Regions from separate parts of the Citrobacter koseri ATCC BAA-895 genome, predicted to be linked through region 1. Evidence: predicted binding sites of a transcription regulator. Region 1 holds the regulator's gene; each other region holds the start of a gene.
What was found. The regulator Fur, encoded in region 1, represses iron uptake genes when iron is present. The targets are predictions, from matches to a motif close to ATAATAATGAGAACNACTATCAA.
Positions count from the first base shown of each region.

Region 2: a site for Fur is predicted at 4,231-4,253, ahead of CKO_RS05185 (TonB-dependent siderophore receptor). Genes of this name have one in related genera too.
Region 3: a site for Fur is predicted at 2,624-2,646, ahead of fhuF (siderophore-iron reductase FhuF). Genes of this name have one in related genera too.

Region 1 covers NC_009792.1:2,290,904-2,296,947, forward strand. Annotated here, with positions in the region: gene pgm (phosphoglucomutase (alpha-D-glucose-1,6-bisphosphate-dependent)) at 1-282, opposite strand, end outside; gene seqA (replication initiation negative regulator SeqA) at 307-852, opposite strand; gene ybfF (esterase) at 1,050-1,823, shown strand; gene ybfE (LexA regulated protein) at 1,952-2,245, shown strand; gene fldA (flavodoxin FldA) at 2,396-2,926, shown strand; gene fur (ferric iron uptake transcriptional regulator) at 3,216-3,662, shown strand; gene chiQ (ChiQ/YbfN family lipoprotein) at 3,786-4,118, opposite strand; gene chiP (chitoporin ChiP) at 4,168-5,574, opposite strand; gene glnS (glutamine--tRNA ligase) at 6,018-6,044, opposite strand, start outside.
Region 2 covers NC_009792.1:1,156,718-1,162,761, reverse strand. Annotated here, with positions in the region: gene modD (ModD protein) at 1-40, shown strand, start outside; gene CKO_RS05190 (TonB-dependent receptor plug domain-containing protein) at 64-2,034, shown strand; gene CKO_RS05185 (TonB-dependent siderophore receptor) at 2,090-4,204, opposite strand; gene CKO_RS05180 (GlsB/YeaQ/YmgE family stress response membrane protein) at 4,481-4,735, opposite strand; gene ycgR (flagellar brake protein YcgR) at 4,939-5,673, shown strand; gene emtA (membrane-bound lytic murein transglycosylase EmtA) at 5,686-6,044, opposite strand, start outside.
Region 3 covers NC_009792.1:3,191,084-3,197,127, reverse strand. Annotated here, with positions in the region: gene CKO_RS14705 (YbaK/EbsC family protein) at 1-53, opposite strand, end outside; gene CKO_RS14700 (PTS sugar transporter subunit IIC) at 417-1,760, shown strand; gene fhuF (siderophore-iron reductase FhuF) at 1,791-2,579, opposite strand; gene CKO_RS14690 (GGDEF domain-containing protein) at 2,702-3,769, opposite strand; gene CKO_RS14685 (DUF1435 domain-containing protein) at 4,022-4,258, shown strand; tRNA gene CKO_RS14680 (tRNA-Leu) at 4,298-4,384, opposite strand; tRNA gene CKO_RS14675 (tRNA-Leu) at 4,417-4,503, opposite strand; tRNA gene CKO_RS14670 (tRNA-Leu) at 4,531-4,617, opposite strand; gene rsmC (16S rRNA (guanine(1207)-N(2))-methyltransferase RsmC) at 4,824-5,852, opposite strand; gene CKO_RS14660 (DNA polymerase III subunit psi) at 5,956-6,044, shown strand, end outside.

The sequences.
Region 1 (6,044 bases):
TGCCGGTTCAGACAGCGCGTGGGTATCTTTGCCCACATAACAAGGACCAGTGATACCGTTTTTTGCACGCTCTTCCGCAATCGCCTGGGCGATCGCCAGGATGTGCGGCTCGTTAAAACTATGACGACCTGCGCTACCGCGATGCCCGGACGTACCGAACTTCACGGCGTGCTCTGCATTCCCTGCTTCGGGTTTCAGTACATAGTACTGTGCCGTCAGTTGGGCGACGTTAATCAAATCACTCTGTTGCGCAGGTTGACCTGCACGGTTGTGGATTGCCATTGCCTGGTCCTTTTAATGCAAGGATTAAATTGTTCCGCAAACCTTCTCAATCAATTCCGCCGGGAATTGCATTGACTGCATGATGTGTTCAACCATGCTGCATTTACGGCCGGTGTTGGTGTTGGTAATCACCCAATACGGCGTGCCGGGCACATGTTTCGGTTTAGTTTGATTACCATTTTTCAGCAGCGTGTGTTCATCAGCCGCAAAATAGACGCGCGTACGGCCATGCAACGACTCCGTCGCTTCGGCAAACGCGCGATTATCCAGTGAGTAGAGTGTAGACAGCACCAGCATGAAGCGGTTTACCGCTTTCTTCTGCTCCGCGTACTCGTCGGAAAGCAGCAGTTCACGCATGGCGCGGACTTTATCTTTTACGGGGTTGACGGGCTTCGCTTCCACGATAGCAGGTTGCGCGATGCGAACCTCTTTCGCCGCCGGAGTGACAGGCTGTGATACGGCGGAAAACTTCAACATGCGCCGTAAAATGTCGGATGCGCTCTCGCCAATATGCTTGGTGTGGCTGGCAATATAGCTATAGAGTTCATCATCAACTTCAATCGTTTTCATCTTAATCCAGTGCGGTGTCTTATCTGAATACAAGTCGTTGGGATTACCTGCACGTAGTGTAAAGGCAAATTCCAACAGCGGATAGCGTCAAACCTGGCTGACGGAAAAACTCGGAGTAAACCGTAGTTGTTGCAGCCCTGTGGCAGAATAGTCAACATAATACCCTAACCCGACAGAGCGAAAAAAAGAACTTTGCCATGAAATTGAATATCCGAGCGCAAACTGCACAAAACCTGCACAATAATTCTCCCATCGTCCTCGTTCACGGTTTGTTTGGCAGCCTGGACAACCTCGGCGTGCTGGCGCGCGACCTGGTGACCGATCACGATATCATTCAGGTTGATATGCGCAACCACGGTCTCTCCCCTCGCGATCCGGTGATGGACTACCCGGCAATGGCGCAAGACTTACTGGATACCATTGATGCCGAAGGCATTGAGAAAGCCACCTTTATCGGCCACTCCATGGGCGGTAAAGCGGTAATGGCGCTCACCGCGCTGGCGCCGGAGCGTATTGACCAGTTGGTCGCGATCGACATCGCGCCGGTCGATTACCACGTTCGCCGCCACGATGAAATCTTCGCCGCCATCAATGCCGTCACCGACGCGGGCGCCGAAACCCGTCAACAGGCCGCCACCGTTATGCGTCAACATCTGCAAGAAGAAGGCGTCATCCAGTTTCTGCTGAAATCGTTTATCGACGGCGAATGGCGCTTTAACGTACCGGTGTTGTGGGAACAGTATCCACATATTGTGGGCTGGGAGACCATTCCAGCCTGGGATCGCCCGGTGTTGTTTATCCCCGGCGGCAACTCGCCTTATGTGACCGAAGCATATCGTCACGATCTGCTGGCGCAGTTCCCTCAGGCGCGGGCGCACGTCATCGCCGGAGCGGGCCACTGGGTTCACGCGGAAAAACCCGATGCGGTGCTGCGCGCCATTCGTCGCTATCTGGCAGATAAGGCCAACTGATTAAAAACTCAGCGTCCGCGCGCGATTACGTCCGCGGGCGTTGGCGTGTCTGCCTTGCTGATGTATGATGGCGCGCTATCCATCCGGGCAGACGCCTGGCTGATTGTTTCCCCGAAGTCACCAAAATCATGGCCAAAGAACAAACGGACCGTACGACATTAGATCTGTTCGCACACGAGCGTCGCCCGGGACGACCCAAAACCAATCCGCTTTCGCGTGATGAACAGCTGCGCATTAATAAGCGTAACCAGCTAAAACGCGACAAAGTACGTGGCCTTAAGCGTGTCGAACTGAAACTCAACGCTGAGGCTGTCGATGCGCTGAACGAGCTGGCCGAATCCCGCAATATGAGCCGTAGCGAACTCATCGAAGAGATGCTGATGACTCAACTGGCAGCGCTGCGCGGCCAGGGCGTAGTCTGAAAAACTGCTCAATATCATAAATCATGTAGCACAGAGTGCAGTCCCGCGTGATTGCTGTTTCCGCATGCCTGACTGTTCTGCTATGATTGCCCTTATCTGCGGGCAATACGCCACCACCATTTCAATAAGTTTCAAGAGGTTATTTTACTCATGGCAATCACTGGCATCTTTTTCGGCAGCGACACCGGTAATACCGAAAATATCGCAAAAATGATTCAAAAACAGCTTGGTAAAGACGTTGCCGATGTGCATGACATTGCGAAAAGCAGCAAAGAGGACCTGGAAGGGTACGACATCCTGCTGCTGGGCATCCCGACCTGGTACTACGGTGAAGCGCAATGTGACTGGGATGACTTCTTCCCGACTCTCGAAGAGATTGATTTTAACGGTAAACTGGTGGCGCTGTTCGGCTGCGGCGACCAGGAAGATTACGCAGAATATTTCTGCGACGCGTTAGGCACCATCCGCGACATCATTGAGCCGCGCGGCGCGACCATCGTCGGTCACTGGCCAACGGCGGGCTACCATTTTGAAGCGTCCAAAGGTCTGGCTGACGACGATCACTTTGTTGGTCTGGCTATCGACGAAGACCGTCAGCCTGAACTGACCGCAGATCGCGTTGAAAAATGGGTTAAACAGATTTCCGGCGAACTGCACCTCGACGAAATCATTAACGCCTGATTTTGTGCGGCGCAGAAAAGCATCTGCGTCGCATCAATAGATAAAACCAATTAAAATAATTGCTACAAATTTGTAACTTTCTTGCCTGACCCTGTACAATGTCCGGGTGTTATTCTGGTATTGCACAGTGTGTTTGTTGGCGATACCTCGTTTTTATTAACAATATTTGCCGGAGGCTTGCAGTTTTCATTTAGGCGTGGCAGTTCTATAATGAAACGCATGATCTCAAGTGCAATTTCTGTCACTTCTTTGTTTGAAGTGAATCGTTTAGCAACAGGACAGATTCCGCATGACTGACAACAATACCGCATTAAAGAAGGCTGGCCTGAAAGTAACGCTTCCTCGTTTAAAAATTCTGGAAGTTCTTCAGGAACCGGATAACCATCACGTCAGTGCGGAAGATTTATATAAACGTCTGATCGACATGGGTGAAGAGATTGGGCTGGCGACCGTGTACCGTGTGCTGAACCAGTTTGATGACGCCGGTATCGTAACCCGCCACAATTTTGAAGGCGGTAAATCCGTTTTTGAGCTGACCCAACAGCATCATCACGATCACCTTATTTGCCTCGATTGTGGCAAAGTGATCGAATTCAGTGATGATTCTATCGAAGCGCGCCAGCGTGAGATTGCGGCTAAGCATGGCATTCGTTTGACGAACCACAGCCTCTATCTCTACGGCCACTGCGCTGAAGGCGATTGCCGGGAAGACGAGCACGCGCACGACGCGAAGTAATGTGAACCCTCCTAAAAAGCCAACCGACCGGTTGGCTTTTTTTATGCCTCCGACCCGGTAGCGGCCTTAAAAAACGCAAACGGGCGGAGAGAACTCTCCGCCCGCCATTAACCCGCCCTGCTTTTATTTGGCGCTATTTTTGCTGCGAATTTCCTGCCAGATTTTGTCGCAATCGGCGGTCACCGCCTGATCGTTCCCCGTACGCGTAGCCTGAATGCACTGCTGGTAATCCAGTATGCGCACGCTCTCTTCTGTAGCAAACTGCTTGTGCTGGTCATCTTTCTTCAGCACGTTCAGTACACTCTGACAGGCCTCAATTTTCTCTGGCGAACCTTGCGCCGTATTGATGCAGGCGCTATATGCCTCTTTTAACTGACTGTCTTCTTTCGGCGCGGTTGGCTGCGCGCAGGCCACCAGTCCCGATGCCATCATGGCGATGAGTAACAGTTTTTTCATATCAGTGTCCTCAACGTTGCGGCAGACAAATCGCCTGCCGCAACGAGCATCAGAAAATAGTGAACGGAGCGATAACCATGAACTTCACGTCACGTTCATCCTGGAAGATGTTGCCGTAACCGCCGCCCCAGCTTGGGATGTTGGAGTGGTTGTCATATTCCGTGAAGTGCAGTTTAAACATGGTGCCTTTGGCACGGCCTTCCTGTAGGGTGTAGACCGCATCAAGGCTGTAAGAAGACTCTTCAATGGTACGGTTTTTGTCATAGTACGCATCCGGGGTAATCTGCCAGGTTGATGGCTTCGCGTCCCAGGCGTAAACGTATGACGCCCCCACTGCCCAGCCCGGCAGGTTCCAGTTTTTCAGATCGTACATCGCACCGAAGAAGACGGCTTTTTCGCCGTTGGCGTTAAAGTCTGAGCGGTTATCCCACCAGATATCCAGACGACCGTTTGAGGATGCGTAAGTTGGCGTCATACGTTGCAGGAAGTAACCTTGTTGACCGTCCGCCTTAACCCAGGTCCCTTCCAGGCGCAAATCGACGACTTCGGCCACTTTGTAACCGAAAGTCAGCGCCTGCAACCAGGCGGTGCCGTCATAAATATCGTTTACGCTGCGATCATCAACTTTGTCGCGCGCACCATAGAACTGATAGCTGGTGGTGAACGGGTTGCCGCCCAAATCAAATTTGTAGCTGGCTTTAGCAAAATACTGGTCGACATACCCTTCTGACTGACCAAATGCCGCTTCCAGCACGAGGTCATTTTTGAAATCGTATTTAGCACCGATAGAATGGAGGTAATCCACTTTGGTCTTTTTATCGGCCTGATAGAATTTATCAACATCGGTGTGCCACGGCGCTTTATATTGGTTGGCCCACATATAGGAGAAACTCAGCGCGCCCGCATCACCGTAGTCAAAATTCGCTCCGGCTTCCGCACCCTGATAAGTACCCGGCATAAAGCTCCAGTGCGGCGCTAACAGCGTCTGACCGGTCGGCTGGATATACCCCGCACGCGCCCAGGTTGGCCCGTACTTAAATTTTGCCGCGGCTTTATAAAGGCTGATCCCGCTCTTATCGCCAGAATAATCTTCATCGTAACCTTTATTCTTTTTCGAGAAGGCGATTTCGTTGGGGTGTCCGCTGTCGCCGTTTTCCGCCATTTCTATCGCGGTAAATGCCGCGATATCCAGACCGAACATATCAGCCGCATAACCAGACTGGAAATCCAGATTGGCGTTCCAGGTCGCGTGTGAAAGGTTGGTTTTATATTTGTCATCGTCGGTGACATCTTTACGGTCACGCTCACGCTGCCAGTAATAGATGCCGCCTGTTAACGTGGAATCGTCAATAAAGCCTTCGGCCTGAGCCTGTGGAACGACGACCAAACCTGACATTGCTGTGATACCGGCGATAGCCAGCGCCAGCGTACTACGTTTGCCACTAAACGTACGCATGTGTTAATCCTCTTTGACGTATAAAATGCTGCCGAACAAAAGCGGACAGCGAAAAATAAAAATGTAAAAGTAGCGTTGAGAAAAACCTCGCAGACTACAGTGAATAGACTATTTTTCGCGACGCGAATTATCAATCTCTTTCTGTAACGAGAATGTAAGAGTATGAGCAACCGCACATATTTCATTGCTTTCTGTTACATTTTCATCAGGCGCTAAAAAAGATGAACAAAAGTTAAAATTGTCTTGTTTTCCATGCACATGAAATCGGTTTCACATGAAATGATATTCATTCCATAAATTCACTATGCCAAAACTATTTTGTTGCGAAATTATTTTCCCGACGGCATTAATTCGCTCTGCAAACAGAGAGCGGGATGACAAAATGGAAAGGATAAAAAAACGCCGCAAAATGCGGCGTTGGAAGGTGATGCGATGTGGTGGCTTTACTCGCCCGCTTTAGCCCACGTATC
Region 2 (6,044 bases), 1.1 Mb from region 1:
TATCAACGTCATCCTGAACCCGGACGAAAGTGACATATAACATTGATAAATGGAATAAAAACAATGAAATTCACTCAGAGTTGTCTTTACACGGCATTATCGGTAGCTTTTGCGCATAATGCGTTTGCTGGGCAAGAAAGCGACACCATGACCGTCTGGTCGAGCCCCGCCTCTGCGGCGACCACCACGGTGCTTGGTCAACAAACCATGCAGGATCTGGATAAGCAGAATGTGGCGCAGGCATTAAGCGTCATCCCCGGCGTGGCGTTGCAAAAATCAGGCAACCGCAACGAACAGCAGGTCAAAGTTCGCGGTTTTGACAGCCGCCAGGTTCCGATCTTTTTCGACGGCGTGCCGGTTTACATCCCTTACGACGGCAACCTCGACTTAGGGCGCTTCCTCACCTCGGACATTGCCTCCGTTGAGGTGTCCAAAGGCTACTCATCGCTGTTGCAAGGCCCTAACCAGATGGGCGGCGCGATCAACATCACCACCAAAAAACCGACAAAACCTCTCGAAGGGAGCATCGGTTATCGCCAGGGATGGAGCCGGAGCAAAGATAACGCCCACGATATGCACGCCTCGTTTGGCGCCAGTAATGAGCTGGGTTATCTGCAAGTCAGCGGTAGCCAGTTGAAGCAGGATTTCCTGGGTCTGCCGCACGGGGTGGACAACGCCATTGCAGGCAGCAACGGGAAGATGATCAACTCGTCGGCAGATGATAAACGGGGCATTGTTAAGTTGGGCTTCACGCCGCGCGAAAATGACGAGTACACCCTGACCTATATCAACCAGGACGGTGAAAAAGACAACCCGCCATACGCAGGCACCAGCAGCCAGAAGTCGCGCTACTGGCAGTGGCCGCAATACGATAAAGAGAGTTATTACTATCAGGGCACCACGCATCTGGGCGATCGCTTTACGCTGAAAAGCCGGCTTTATCGCGACACCTTTGAAAACACGCTGATGATGTACAACTCCCTTGCCGACCTGAAAAACAAGAAAGGCAGCTATAGCCACTATTCTGATTACAGCGATGGCGCAGGGTTACAACTCGCCGCCGAAATGCGTGAAAACGATCTGCTCTCGTTCGCCGTTAACTGGAAAGATGACGTCCACCGTGAAAAAGGCGCGCCGCATGCGGCATACGATCGCTATGAAGACCGTACCTGGTCGTTAGCCAGCGAATACCAGTGGGCCGCAGCCGATAATGTGGATGTCGTGGCCGGTATTAGCTATGACTGGCGTGACAGTCTGGAAGGGATGAAACACGAAAAAGACGGCAGCGTAACCCACTACGACGACAACAACCAGTCGGCGTTTAACTGGCAGGTCATGACCAAATACCACTTCGCAAACGAGGACACGCTGGCGCTCTCTTACTCTGACCGGACGCGTTTCCCGACGCTCAAAGAGCGGTATACCACGTCGAAACCGGCGTATAACCAGGTGGCTATCGTCAACCCGCAGTTAAAACCCGAACGCGCCCGCAGCGTGGATCTGACCTGGAACGGTTCGCTGACCCGCGACTGGGGATTCGAGGTCAGCGTGTACTATAACCGTGTGACCGACGCAATCCTGTCGCACAACATTGATGCCGATACGATCCAGAACCGCAATAGCGGCCGGGTGGATTACACCGGTCTGGATGCCGGAATCAAAGGCAATGTGTCTGAAATGCTGGATGTCGGGCTGAGCTATGGGCTGATCCACGCGGACGTCAAGCGTGATGAAATCGGTGAAATCACCGATTTGCCAACGCAGACGCTCACCGCATGGATGACGCTCAAGCCGTGGGAACCGCTGAGTGTTACGCTGTCAGAAGAAGCGCGTTCCTCCAGCTACAGCAATTCAGACGGTTCACAGAAAGCGGGCGGATTTGCCATTACCCATATCCGCGCGGATTATGCGGTGGGCTACGGTTTTAGCGTCAACGCGTCCGTGAACAACCTGTTCGATACGAAGTATGCCTACAGCGAAGGGTTTATCGAGGAAGGCCGTAATTTCTGGGCCGGGGTGGAATATAAGTTCTGATTGTTCCGCCGAATGAAAACGAACCCGGCCTGCGCAATTGCAGGCCGGGTTGCTATCAGAAGCTGTAGCTGGCGCCAACCTGAACGGTGCGGTCGCGACCAATCCAGCAGTTGTTGTCGTCGTAACAGCTAAACGTCTCTTTGTTGGTAATATTCTGCGCACTGGCCTTCAGCGTCACCCCGCTCAACGATGGGATCGCCTCTCCCAGACGGTAAGAGACGGCCATATCATACTGCGTCGTGCCGCCGAGTTTGCCTTTGTCGTTAGCTGGCGAGATCTCCATCGGCCCGGTATAACGGACGCCCGCGCCAACGTTCAGCCCGCGCAGCGGCGTATTATCAAAGGTGTAATCGCCCCACAGGTTAAACGCGTTTTCCGGCACCTGAGTCGGACGTTTGCCTTCATACGTTTCATCTTCCGTGTTGATCGCATGGGTATAGGCATAGTTGGCGATCAGCGTGACGTTATCCGCCGGACGGCTGACAATCGACAGTTCGGCCCCTTTTGACTCAATCTCGCCGGTCTGGCGGTAATCCCAGGTTGGCGTGGCGGAAAGCACATTTTTCTGGCGGATATTAAACACCGATGCGGTAAAGGTGGTCGCGTATTCCGCCAGCAGGTATTTCACCCCGCCCTCAACCTGCTTGCTGGTGGTCGGCTTCACCTCTTTCGAGGTCAGTGTCCCTTGCGGCGAGATCGGCTTAAAGCCTTCGGAATAACTGATAAATGGAGAGATCCCATTTTCAAACGCATATAACGCACCGAAACGTTTGGTGACGCGATCCTGTGAAATCCAGGTTTTATCGCCGTTTTGCAGATAGTCGGTCGTGGCGGAACGATAGTCATCGTAACGCACGCTCGCCAGCAGGTTCAGGCCGCCAAACGCAATCTGATCCTGAAGATAATAACCATTCTGCTGATAAGAGAGACGGTTATTCTGCGCAGTACTCAGCCCTAAATCGTCGGTATGAATCTGACGATAGTTCGGGTGGCGCATGTCGATCCCCGGCGTGCTGCTGGCATAGCGGTAGAAGTAATGGCTGTCGAGCTTCTGGTAATCGAAGCCTGCCAGCAGATGGTGTTGCCAGTCGCCTGACACTACCGTTTTCGTAACCTGGTTGTCGATGTTAAAACTTTTCAGGTCTTCATCGGTCGTGTAGGCAAACCGGTTCAACTCCCAGACCGGATTCCCCGTATTTCCGGTGGAGTAGACGCTGCGCTGGTGGGTATCCACATCAAAGTAGCGCGCTTTCTGATTGAAGCCCCAGCCGCTGTCAAACTGGTGTTCAAAGCTGTAACCCAGCATCCATTGACGCTGCTTAAAGCCGCTCCACTCATCTCCGGCAAAATCACGGCGCCCCGCATACTCTGAACGCAGATAAGAAATGGGCAGCGGGTTGGAAGGCGACAGCGACGGTGTATTCTGCGCCAGCGCATCAATCGTCAGACGCGTTTTGTTGTCCGGTTGCCAGGTAACGGACGGGGCAACCAGATAGTTTTCATAGCGGGAGGTATGCGGTTGATCATCCCCTTCCGTCGCTTTGCCGAGTAAACGGTAGTTCCAGTCGCTGTCGCTGATTTGCCCGGTTGAATCCAGATAACCCTCTTTCAGATTACGGGTGCCGGTGTTGAAGCCCACTTCCGTTTTCTGTTCCGCCTGCGGTTTTTTACTCTGGATGTTTACCAGTCCACCCGGCGAGCCATTGCCGTACAGCACCGAGGCCGGGCCTTTCAGAATATCCACGCTTTCAATCAGCAGCGGATCAATACGCGCTTTGGTATTCCCGGTCACGTTGTACGGCAGTTGCAGGCCGTTGTAATACTCCTGATCCACCGTAAAACCGCGAATCTTATATTCACTCATATAGGAGGTATTACCGCGAACTTCCGTTGACACGCCCGGCGCGTAGCGCAGAATTTCATTCACCGAGTTGGCGTGGCGTTGCTCAATCTCCTGCCTGTCGATGGTGTTGATCACCTGCGGCGTTTTGCTTTCCGGCACGGCGGATTTGGTGGCGCTGTTGGTCCAGGCCGGAAGAAGGCTCTCCTGCCCGGCGGCGGTGACCACAATGGTCGACTCTTTTGCCTCTTCAGCATAAGACGGGACAGTCAGGGCTAAGGTGATACATCCAGAGAGCGCGCGTAATGTGAAACGATGAGTTGTTTTCATGAGCAAATTATTATATGTGAAATGGAATGACAATTATTCTCATTTTTATTCACAAATCAAGCCAGCTTTCGCCGTTAATCCGGCCAGGCGTTGCTCAGGAATACAGATTGTTCTGACGTCTGTTGAATCCCCGTAAACGTGCCGGGAAGACGCCTCCCCTGACACGTTCACGACTGATAATGCGCCAGAGCGATAATGGGCATCAAGTGAACGGAAAACACGCCAGGGTAGCATGTCGCCGATTTACGCCCTCATCCCCACATCCGCTCTGTTCATTTAATTGCGCCGCAGAAGGCGAAAAACGCCGAGCACAACAATCGCCCCGACGACGGCCACCAGGAAACTGTGAAGATTGAACCCGCTGATGCTGCCGCCGATACCAAACATGGTTGCCAGCCAGCCGCCGACAACCGCACCAACGATACCGAGAATACAGGTCAGTATAAAACCACCGCCATCGCGACCCGGCATAATCAGCTTAGCGATAACACCTGCAATCAGACCAAAAATAATCCAGGCAATAATTCCCATATTCAGGCCCTCTTTCCAGTGAAAGCATGCGCAAGACGTTCTTGCGCCAGTCCCTTAAGTATAGGCAAATCAACCGGCCATGCTTTTCATCCTGCGACGTTATGCGCTGGCGTTGATAAAAATTTCACCCATTTGTCTTAAGTTCCGTCATGCCATGCCGATAACCAAACGATAATCTGTCAGGCATCCAGGAGTCATTACGCGTGAGTCACTACAGTGAGCAGTTCCTGAAGCAAAACCCGTTGGCGGTATTAGGCGTACTCAAAGATTTAAACAAGAGCCAGGCGCCGCTACGCATCTCCTGGGCCGGGGGGCAGTTCATCAGTAAGATTCTGGACGTTAACGCGGAAAAACTGGTGATGGATTTCGGCAGCCAGGACTATGAAAACATCGCCGTTCAGCGCGCCAGACAGATAACCATTACCGCAGAAACGCAGGGCGCGAAAGTGGAGTTCACGCTGGATCAGCTCACCAGTGGCGAATACCGGCAGCTTCCGGCATTTATTACCGCGCTGCCGCCCGAGCTGTGGTTCGTTCAGCGCCGGGAGTATTTCCGTATTTCCGCGCCTTTACATCCCCCCTACTACTGCCAGGCGAAAATGCCGGACGACAACACGCTACGTTTTCGCTTGTTCGATCTCTCGCTGGGCGGCATGGGCGCATTGCTGGAAGCGACAAAACCCGCCGGATTAACCGAAGGCATGCGCTTTTCGCAAATTGAGCTGAACATGGGGCAATGGGGCGTTTTCCACTTTGACGCCCAGCTTATTTCCATCAGCGAACGCAGAGTGATTGACGGTAAAAATGAGACGATTACCACTCCCCGCCTGAGCTTTCGTTTTCTCAACGTCAGCCCGGCGGTGGAGCGGGAATTACAGCGGATTATTTTCTCTCTTGAACGGGAAGCGCGGGAAAAATCCAATAAGGTGCGTGAATAACCCCCGTGCGGGTTACATCGCATCCAGCGCTTGCTGGAGTTTCCAGATATAACGCGGCGCCTGTGGCGCAGGATGATTTTTGGCAACGTGCTCGAAAAACTCATCCGCGCTCAGATCGTTGATTTTCTCAATCGCTTTTTTGCGATCGGAAGAGAACGTGCGCAGCAGCGCGCCCGCGCCATTGGCATAAGAGACCACCAGCGCGTACTGCATCACCTGCGGATCGTTAATACCGGCCAGCGACCCGTGTTCCAGAATACTCAGGTACGCCGTCCCCATCGAGATATTCCGCTCCGGGTTTTTCAGTTCGCTGGTCGACGGTTCGCCGCTCCAGCCCATATGACGATAAACATCGCGCCCGGACGTCGAGG
Region 3 (6,044 bases), 900 kb from region 1:
TCAATATCCGGGGCACGTTCGGCCAGAAACTGCCGTACCGATTGCAGACTCATTCTTTTCTCCTGACGCTGTATTAGCAGTCCTGTTTTTCAGAAAACCGCGTGGCGTAATTTGTCATAAGGAAAGCGGCACTGTAAATAATTTATGTAATAAACCAGCAGCATGAGCGATTTTTCGATCGTCTTCACATTCACGGAAACCGGTTACAGTAACCGGTTGCAGTCCGGCGGGCGGGGATTAATACTGAACCTGTCACTTCCTCTGTATCACATAATAAGAGCCATTTATGAAACTTCATTCTCTCTGCTGTATCGCTGGTGTTCTCCCCGGCGCGGTCGCGAAAAGTAGTAATGGACCCTTACACGGCGGTGCTGCTGCCAGCACGTCTATGTTGTTTTGACTGACAGGAGAACGCTATGTCTACCAACCATGCTGTGTTTAATGTGATTTTTCGGTTTGTCGAAAACTACGTGAGTCCCGTTGCCGGACGTATTTCCTCACAACGTCATGTTATGGCGATTCGTGATGGTTTCATTTCGGCAATGCCGTTTATGATTGTCGGCTCCTTCCTGCTGGTTTTCGCCTATCCTCCTTTCTCACCGGACACCACCTGGGGATTTGCCCGTGGCTGGCTGGCGCTGGCGAAACAGTTTGAAAGCCAGATTTTGACGCCGTTTGATATGACGATGGGGATCATGTCCATCTATATCTGTGCGGCCATTGCCTATAACCTGGGCAAACACTATGTTAAATCGCATCAGTTAGATCCGTTTATGTGCGCCATGCTCTCGATCATGGCCTTCTTGCTGGTTGCCGCGCCGAAAACAAACGGCACTATGCCGGTTGACAGCCTGGGCGGAACGGGGATTTTTACCGCGATTCTGGTGGCGATTTACTGTGTTGAAATGATGCGCTTCCTGAAAGCGCATAACATTGGCATTCGCCTGCCAGACCAGGTGCCGCCGATGATCAAGAACTCCTTTGATCTGCTGATTCCGGTGCTGGTGGTGGTTCTGACCTTGTATCCGCTGAGCCTGGCGATCCAGTCGCAGTTCGATATGCTGATCCCACAGGCGATCATGGCGATCTTTAAACCGCTGGTTTCCGCTGCGGATTCGTTGCCCGCTATTTTGCTGGCGGTGCTGATTGGGCATCTGCTGTGGTTTGCGGGGATTCACGGAGCAGCGATTGTCTCCGGGATGCTGCAAATGTTCTGGCTGACCAATCTCGGTATGAACCAGACCGCGCTGGCGCAGGGGGCACCGTTGCCGCATATTTTCATGGAAGCCTTCTGGACTTTCTTCATCGTCATTGGCGGTTCTGGCGCCACGATGGGGCTGGTGATTTGTTATTTACGCAGCCGTTCCGTACATTTGCGCTCTATTGGCCGCTTAAGCGTCGTGCCGAGTATCTTTAATATCAACGAACCGGTTATTTTCGGGACGCCGATTGTGATGAACCCGGTGTTCTTTATCCCGTTCCTGCTGGCGCCAATGGTGAACGCCGTGCTGGCGTGGGCGGCGATGAAACTGGATCTGATTGGGCGGGTGATTTCCGTGGTGCCGTGGACTGCGCCCGCACCGGTTGGCGCTGCGTGGGCACTGGGCTGGGACTACCGTGCGGCGATCCTGGTGGTCATACTGGCGCTGGTGTCCGCCATCATATACTTCCCGTTCTTTAAGGTTTATGAGAAGCAGCTTCTGGCGCAAGAGGCAGAAGAGGCCGGGCGTGCAGAAGAGGAGAGTCAGCAGATGGCCTGACGTGTTGAACAAGGCGCAGCGGCGCCTTGTTTATTTCAGCGTACAGTCACCGCATTGCTGAACGTCTGGCAACCGGTAGCGTTGACAGCAGGTTCGGCGCACCAGCAGACCTTCGCGAGGGACGACGGTACGCCACAGCGGGTTATCCTGACCACTGGAAAGTTGCTTTTCGAAGAAGCAGCTCTGGCGCAGCGTTGCCAGCAAGGCTTCGCCAAGCAGCGGTTTCATTTCGGTCAGATACCAGTTGATCAGATACCCGGTGTTACTCCAGATAAGCTTACCGTTAATATCGCCGGTTGATTCCAGTGCCTGAACGACCGGCATCAGCGCAGAGACGATCAGCGTTTCCATTCTCTGTTGAGGAGAATGCGCGGTTGCCCGCTCGTCCTGATGAACATCAACCCAAAAACAGGCTGCGCGTCCGGTTTCGTGGAACTCAACGTGCATGTGCTCGGGCGAAACGTCAATGGCCCTTTCCTGGGTGAGCAGGGCAAGCATCAGAGGCGGTACCATCAGACCGATATACCATTGCGCCCAAAGTGAAATGAGCGGCTTATTTTCGCGTGGTTGCGTCGGTTGATGACGATAAATATGGTCGGAATAGATAGCCAGCAGAGAGCGCATCGTACCCGGTCGAGCCCACTGCGCCAGCGTCATGGCGCCCGTTGGGTGCGGTTCGTCCAGCCGAATAAAATCAAGCAGATGTTCGCGCGTCCGGGTTATCGTTTCACGCACGGCTTCAGCCAGCGAGGGCATCTCAGGCTGGAGATGGGCTCGCCAGGTGACATCTTCAATGATCGGTGCGGAACGGTAAGGCATAGCGCTGTATATAAGGATAGTAATCTAAATGATAATGATTGCTAATCCTAATGATAGCGATAGTCGATGGCAAGCGCTTTGTCGTGACGCTGTGCGCGGTAGCACGATGATATCTCCCTGTGTCAGACCGTACGCAGTTCGTCACTCGCAAGAATGTTGTTGCGCCCCAGGTTTTTGGCCTCATACAGCGCTTTATCTGCCTTGACGATTGCAGCCTCCATGTCCTGACCCAGTAGCGGCGCGATGCCAACGCTGATGGTGACATTGGTCGCCACGCTGACATTAAACATATGTGGGATTTTGAGATCGTAGACCTTCTGGCGAATACGTTCGGCGGTCGTGCGCGCCTCCTGTGGATCGGTCGCGGTCAGCAGGACCATAAACTCTTCGCCGCCAAAACGGGTGACAATATCCCGGGAACGGACAGCGTCACGAATCGCGGCTGAAACGCGAATGAGAGCCTGGTCGCCCATCATGTGCCCATAGTGATCGTTATAAGCTTTGAAGTGATCGATATCCAGCAGCAATACGTAGTGTTCTTCGTGCGTTTCCAGAGCAAGGAGCGTATTCAGCTTATTTTGCAGGCCGCGGCGATTATACAGGCCAGTCAAAGGATCGAGCATACTCAGCCCGTTCAGCGTTTCTCTCTCTTCCAGCAGTTTGTACATCAGCTGTTGAGCGAAATCGTCATAGCGTTTTTGAATAACATGCTGGATGGCAATGCCCGCCATCGGGAGCGCCATGAGATAAATAATCCGTATGCCGTGTTCGCTGCCATTAAGCCACAGGCAGGCCAGAACGGAAGGCAATGAATGGAACGTAAACGCAATGATATTATTAGCAAAGGCGATGGAGCCAATAAATAACACGCAGAGAAGGGCGATGAGTAGAAAAGTATAATCGCTATGGTTCATAGCATTATATTTCAGTGTGATATGCCAGGCCCACAATATGCCTGATATAACAGAAATAAAGGGGATATTAATCTTTTTATGCGTATATTTTCCGTGCCATATCAGAAGTAACGTACTTGCAACAAAGAGCAGTATTGCCGGGACTGAGACAGCCCTGACCTCATAAAGAGGAAAGACAAGCGTAAACAGCCCGGACACCGCATTGAGAAACAGAAAAAGGCGTAAAGAGAATTGATATTTTTTGGTGCGTAGCGCGCGCCAGGATTGAGCTGTCATATCTGAATGTCGTTATTTATCTATGAATTACGCTGGTTGGGGCCAAAATGAAAAATAACGTGCGGGAAAAAGCCCGCATAAATAAACGTTTTTATTGTTTGTAAGTTAACCACCGCCCAATCTATCACCTTGCTGAATTCATGTCATCAATTGTTAAGACAATCTCATACAAGGAAGTGTGACGAACTGCTGACAAATGAGAAATTTTATCATATGCTATTGGTTATCATTATCGGTATCAGAGGTAAAGCCATGTTGCAGCGTACACTGGGCAGTGGATGGGGGATATTGTTGCCGGGTATTTTTATTACCGGACTGGCGTTTGCCGGCCTCTCCATTGACGCATGGAAGGTACTGATTGTATTAGGATTACTGCTGACTTCGTTGATGCTGTATCACAAACGCTTACGGCATTTCGTCCTGCTGCCGTCATGTGTCGCGCTGATCAGCGGCATGGTGCTGGTTATGATGAATTTGAATCAGGGATGAACAAACAAGACGTAAAACAGAGAAGGGAAATAAGATAATTGGTGCGAGGGGGGGGACTTGAACCCCCACGTCCGTAAGGACACTAACACCTGAAGCTAGCGCGTCTACCAATTCCGCCACCTTCGCACAGTCATCTTACTTTTTTGATATCGCCTCGTTGGTGCGAGGGGGGGGACTTGAACCCCCACGTCCGTAAGAACACTAACACCTGAAGCTAGCGCGTCTACCAATTCCGCCACCTTCGCCCAGTGCGAGCAATATCAACGTGGTTTTGGTGCGAGGGGGGGGACTTGAACCCCCACGTCCGTAAGGACACTAACACCTGAAGCTAGCGCGTCTACCAATTCCGCCACCTTCGCATACCATCGATTCTTAAAAAGAATCGCTACCACGGAGGCGCATTCTAGTGGTTTTCAGCTTTTCGTCAATAGTTAATTACGCAGGATGGATTGATTGCTGCAAAAATGGGCGCTAACCGTAGGCCGGATAAGCGAAGTGCCATCCGGCATCCGCAAACCATGCCGGATGGCGGTGCAGGCACTTTATCCGGCCTACGATGACCACTCTATTTCTTCGCCTGGCGCGTCATCACCGTGCGGTAAACTTTAAAGCGCCCGGTTTGCGCAATCACTTCGTGGAAGCCAAACGTTTCATCCAGCACTTTCGGGTAGGGCAGGAAGGCGTTAGCCACGATGCGCAACTCACCGCCGCTGTTGAGGTGGCGAACCGCGCCGTGAATCAGCGTTTGCGCGGCATCCAGGCTGGTTTGTATTCCATCGTGGAACGGCGGGTTAGAGATGATCATATCAAAACGCCCTTTTACGTCAGAAAAGACGTTACTGGCGAACACCTCACCCTCAACGCCGTTTGCCGCAAGCGTTGCGCGACTGGCCTCAACGGCAGGCGCGGAAACATCACACAGGGTTAAACGCACTTTTGGCGAGTGGCTGGCTAAGGCCGCAGAGAGCACGCCTGCGCCGCAACCGACATCCAGCACTTTGCCTTTGGTATGTGGCGTCAGCGTGGAAAGCAGCAACTGGCTGCCGACATCCAGACCGTCGCGGCTGAAAACGCCGGGCAGCGTTTTGATGGTCAGATCGTTAATGCGGTACTCGCCCCAGTATTTTTCCGCATCAAAGACAGGCTGTTTTTCCAGACGGCCATGATACAGCCCGCAGCGGCGCGCGCTGTCGATTTTGTTCAGCGGCGCGTAGTCGGCCAGCATTTGCTCTGCGCTGCGAACACCGCTACGGTTTTCGCCCACCACGAAGATGTCGGTGCCGAGCGGCAGCAGCGACAGGATATTCATCAACTGGAACTGGGCTTCAGGTTTATTTTTCGGCCAGTAGTAGATCAGCGTGTCGCAGTCCGCGACGTCGTCAGCGTGGGCGACCAGGCTAAAGCGCGCCTTCTCGCCCATCAGCTGGCTTAACAACTGCCAGTGGTGGAATTGTTGCGTATGCACGCGGCTGGCGGCGCTTTCGAAGCGGGCTGGCAGGTCATCCTGCAAATCTCCGGCAAACAGAATACGGCTTTGTTCGAAATCATCACTGTGGCGCAGCAAGACTTCACTTGCCGGGGTAAAAGCAGACATGAAAGGTTCCTCTATTGTTCCTGGCGGCGATTATAGTTGTTTGTTGGCGCAGTTTCGACGAATTTGCTATATTTGCGCCCCTGACAGACAGGAGCGTTTCGCTATGACATCCCGACGAGACTGGCAATTACAGCAACTGGGCATTACCCAGTGGTCGCTGCGTCGCCCTGGCGCGCTACAGGGGGAAATCGC